Regions from separate parts of the Limibacillus halophilus genome, predicted to be linked through region 1. Evidence: predicted binding sites of a transcription regulator. Region 1 holds the regulator's gene; the other holds the start of a gene.
The links. The regulator PhoB, encoded in region 1, activates phosphate uptake and scavenging genes when phosphate is short. The targets are predictions, from matches to a motif close to TNTCATAAAACTGTCA.
Positions count from the first base shown of each region.

Region 1 (2,202 bases):
AGTTAGTCGAGGAAGGTGACACCGACGCTGTGTTTACCGTTCCGAAGGACAAACGCACTCAAGGATACATCACGGGCCGGTTTGGCTGATCAAAGATAGACTTGGTAGGGCCGAACCAGCAGAGGCGGGAGAAGAACATGGGAACGGGCAACGAGCACAAGGATCATATCGTCAGGTCTTTCGACGAGCAGTTGGATCTGCTGACGCAGTCGATCGTGCGGATGGGCGGGATAGCCGAAAGCCAGCTTTCGCTATCGATTCAGGCGCTGGTGAGGCGTGACTCCGACCTGGCCGGGAAAGTGGTCGCAAACGACGCCGAACTGGACAGACTGGAGCACCAGGTCGACGAAATGGTGGTCCGGCTGCTGGCGCTTCGCCAGCCAATGGCTATCGACCTTCGCGATGTAATCTCCGCCCTGAAAATTTCCTCCGACGCGGAACGGATCGGCGACTACATCCGGAATATCGCCAAACGCACACTGGCGCTCAACCAACTGCCGCCAATCAAACCGCTGTACGCGATCCCGCGTATGGCGCAGCTTGTCGAAACCTCCATCAAGGATGTGTTCGATGCCTATGTGGAACGCGATGTCGAGCGCGCGGCGGAGGTGTGGCGACGGGACGAAGAAGTGGACGAGATGTACACCAGCCTGTTCCGCGAACTTCTCACCTACATGATGGAAGACCCTCGCTCAATCACGACCTGTACACACCTGCTGTTCATCGCCAAGAATATCGAACGTATCGGCGATCATGCGACTAACATCGCCGAGGTCGTGACTTTTCTGGTGACAGGCAAGCATCTGACCGAAGGGCGCCCCAAAGGCGATACCACGAGCTACACTGTATTCACGCAAGACAGCCAGGAGGCGGAGGGTGGGAACCACGATGCTTGAACGGAACGCTTCGCAGGCCGTCAAACCGCTGGTGCTCATCGTTGAGGACGAAGACGCCTTGGTGACATTGCTGCGCTACAACCTGGAGCGCGAGGGATACCGAACGGCGGCGGCCCGTGACGGTGAAGAAGCCTTGGTTATGGTCAAGGAGGAAACGCCGGATATCATTCTGCTCGACTGGATGTTGCCCCTGACATCGGGCATCGAAGTGTGCCGCCAACTCCGTCGCAGGCCGGATACCAAAGATGTGCCCGTGGTGATGCTGACGGCGCGTGGCGAAGAGGGCGACAAGGTTCGCGGGCTCAACAGCGGCGCGGACGATTATATTACCAAACCGTTCTCCCCTGCGGAGCTGGTCGCCCGATTGCGGGCGGTCATGCGTCGGGCGCAGCCGGCCTTGGCGGCGGATACTCTTGAGTTCGAAGACATGATCATGGATCTCGTTGCGCATAGGGTCCGGCGTGGAAGCCGCAACGTTCATCTCGGCCCGACCGAGTATCGGCTCTTGCGCCATCTGTTGCAGCACCCGGGGCGCGTATTTAGCCGGGAGCAGCTTCTCGATGCCGTTTGGGGACACGATGTCTACGTTGAGCCGCGTACGGTGGATGTGCACATCAGGCGTTTGCGCAAGGCATTGAACGAGGGCGACGAGGCCGATTTGATCCGCACGGTCAGGGCGGCGGGCTATGCTCTCGACAAGCCCATGACAGACGGTGACGCGATAGCCATGAAATAGCCGCTTGATTTAGCGGACCTCGCGCCCAAATCGTTAGGGTCTTTATTTGGGAGCGAACGCCGTGAGATCCGTTATGGAAGAATCAAAGGTAATTCAGTTGGAAGGCGTTCGTTTGACCCTGTCGGCGGCCTCCGGCCCGGTGGAGATATTGCGCGGGCTCGACCTCGAAATCGAGGCCGGCGAAACGGTGAGCATCGTGGGGCCGTCCGGGTCCGGCAAGTCCTCCATGATGATGTTGATCGCTGGGCTGGAGCGGGCAACTGCGGGCCGAGTTCAAATCGATGGAACCGATTTGACGAATCTCAATGAAGACGCGCTCGCGCGCTTTCGCCGTGATCGTATCGGCATCGTTTTCCAGGATTTTCACCTGATTCCAACGATGAACGCCCTGGAGAATGTCGCGGTGCCCCTCGAGTTCGCGGCAGCACCTGACCCTTTTGCGCGCGCAGCCGAGGTATTGGAGCAAGTTGGGCTCGGTCAGCGCCTTACACATTTCCCCTGGCAGCTTTCCGGCGGTGAGCAGCAGCGTGTAGCTCTGGCGCGCGCGTTTGCCTCAGGCCCGCGACTGCT
Region 1 is NZ_JACHXA010000001.1:386,271-388,472, forward strand. It holds gene pstB (phosphate ABC transporter ATP-binding protein PstB) at 1-89, shown strand, start outside; gene phoU (phosphate signaling complex protein PhoU) at 138-896, shown strand; gene phoB (phosphate regulon transcriptional regulator PhoB) at 889-1,632, shown strand; gene FHR98_RS01780 (ABC transporter ATP-binding protein) at 1,706-2,202, shown strand, end outside.

Region 2 (2,202 bases), on a different contig from region 1:
AACACGATGCCGAAATCCCGCTCGCTGGGCGGCAACGCGGAAATATCCTCGCCATTTTGATAGATGCGCCCTTCGCTTTGAATGTCGAGCCCGGCTATCGCCCGCAGAAGGGTCGTCTTTCCACAACCGGAAGGACCGAGAAAACAAACGAATTCGCCGGGGTATATCTCCAGCGAGATTTCTTTAAGTGCAACGAACTCTCCGAAGCGTTTTATGACATTTTCGATGCGCAGGAAGGGTTCTTGTGTGGAGAGTTTTGCTTTACTCATACCTGCGGTTTCGGCTACGGCCATGTATTCCGCTCCTGAGGTTCCGGCGTTAAGAAATGAATGGCGGGGACGCCTGCGAACAGGCGCCCCCTGGCTGTCACGTTGAGAACCGACGGTCCCCTTTCGCTATACTCAGCTCTTGGGCTCCGACTTGCTGTCGTAGCGCGTCTGCCATTCCTTCAGAATCCGCTCGCGATTACGAGCAGCGAACTCGAAGTCGTTGTCGATCATGGCTTCCAGGATACCGTCTGGGAAATGCTCGACCGGCTTGGCCAGCGAGGGGATGCCGACGACGGCATAGCCTTCGTTGTACATCTTCATCGCGTCTTCGGTAATGAGCCAGTCCATGAGCGTCTTGGCGGCGTCCATGTGATCCGTACCCTTAACGATTGCCGCCGCTTCCATGTCCCAACCGATACCCTCGGAAGGAATCACAACCTCAAGCGGGGCGCCCTCGGCTTTGGACTTCGCGCCACGGAAGGCGAAGGACACGCCGATGGCGATTTCGCCGCGAGCAGCGTCCTTGCAGGGCTTGGAGCCGGAGTGCGTGTAGTAGCGGATGTTTTCATGGAGCTTGTCCATATAGGCCCAGCCACCATCTTCGCCGAACATCTGGAGCCAGCTGGAAACGTCCAGGAAGCCCGTGCCCGAAGAGTTCGGGTTCGGCATGGAAACGTGACCCTGATAGACCGGCTTGGTCAGATCTTCCCAAGATGTGGGAACCGGCAGGCCGTTCTTCTCGCCTTCGACGGTGTTGAAGCAGATGGCCGCGACCCAGGCGTCCATGCCCACCCAAGCCGGCGGATTGGCTTTATCCCGGAATTTTGGATCGAGCTTTTCCACACCCTTGGGCGCGTAGGGCTCAAGCATGCCCTCACTCTTCATCAGAAGCAGCGACGTAGCGGCCAAGCCCCAAATTACATCGGCTTGGGCATTGTCCTTCTCAGCCAAAAGCTTGGCCGTGATGATGCCCGTCGAATCGCGCACCCACTTAACTTCGATATCCGGATGGGCCGCGTTGAAGCGCTCGGCATATTTCTGCAAGTCCTCGGCTTCGATGGCCGTATAGACGGTCAACGCCTCCGCTTTGGCGGCGGTGCTGAGCATCATGGACATGGCCAGGGCGGTGAATGCTCCCCCCAGCAAACTACGATGAGATAATTTCATGTCAGAAGACCTCTTCCCTGTGGTGAATTTCGTTGATTTGCCTTTTTAGAATCCGAACTCTATCGGTTTCGCGGCAAAATTATTACAGAAATATTACACCGCCGTCACGTATCGTAACAATCTTCTTCTGGGCGAGACGGCCTGACTCAATTCGGATACCTAAAGAAGCAAGCGAGGTATCGTATCGCGCCAACGCCGCACCAAGACTTCGCGATCGCCTTCGTAGGCCTCCAAGGTTGTATCGAAGACGAAAAGCTCACCGTCGGTCGTAGCCTCAACTTGAATCTCGGTACGGACCTCCCAGTCGCCGCGCTTGCGCCAGCTCGTGAAATGCAGATCCGCAGTAGCCGTTGTCGGATCCTCCGGAGAAATCGACCAGGTTTCCCGACGCACCTCTTGCTGCAGCAACCCGTGGTCCGGCAACTCCTCCACGCCGCTGTCCTCCAGGATACAGTATCGGGTCACGTTGCTATTGAGGTCGCGTTCAATCCAGCGCCGGTTCTGCTTGGGCTCACAAATTTTGTAAGTTGGAACAGGCGGAAGTTCGGGCTCTTCGAAGTCATAGCGATCATCGCAAACGGTGCGACAGGGCAAGGTCAGACGCGCCGCCGCACCTAACTCCAGCGTTGCGGTTACGGCCGTCGGCGGCGGTTGAATGAGAGGCCAGTAGGCGGTGGAGATTGCCAGTTGCAAACGATGCCCCGCCAAAAAGCGATGCCCGCATTCATCAAGCACGATCTGTAGGTCTTCGACTTGACCGGGGACC
Region 2 is NZ_JACHXA010000002.1:563,019-565,220, forward strand. It holds gene FHR98_RS05775 (putative 2-aminoethylphosphonate ABC transporter ATP-binding protein) at 1-293, opposite strand, end outside; gene FHR98_RS05780 (putative 2-aminoethylphosphonate ABC transporter substrate-binding protein) at 402-1,436, opposite strand; gene FHR98_RS05785 (CocE/NonD family hydrolase) at 1,596-2,202, opposite strand, start outside.
Region 2: a site for PhoB is predicted at 1,519-1,534, ahead of FHR98_RS05780 (putative 2-aminoethylphosphonate ABC transporter substrate-binding protein). Genes of this name have one in related genera too.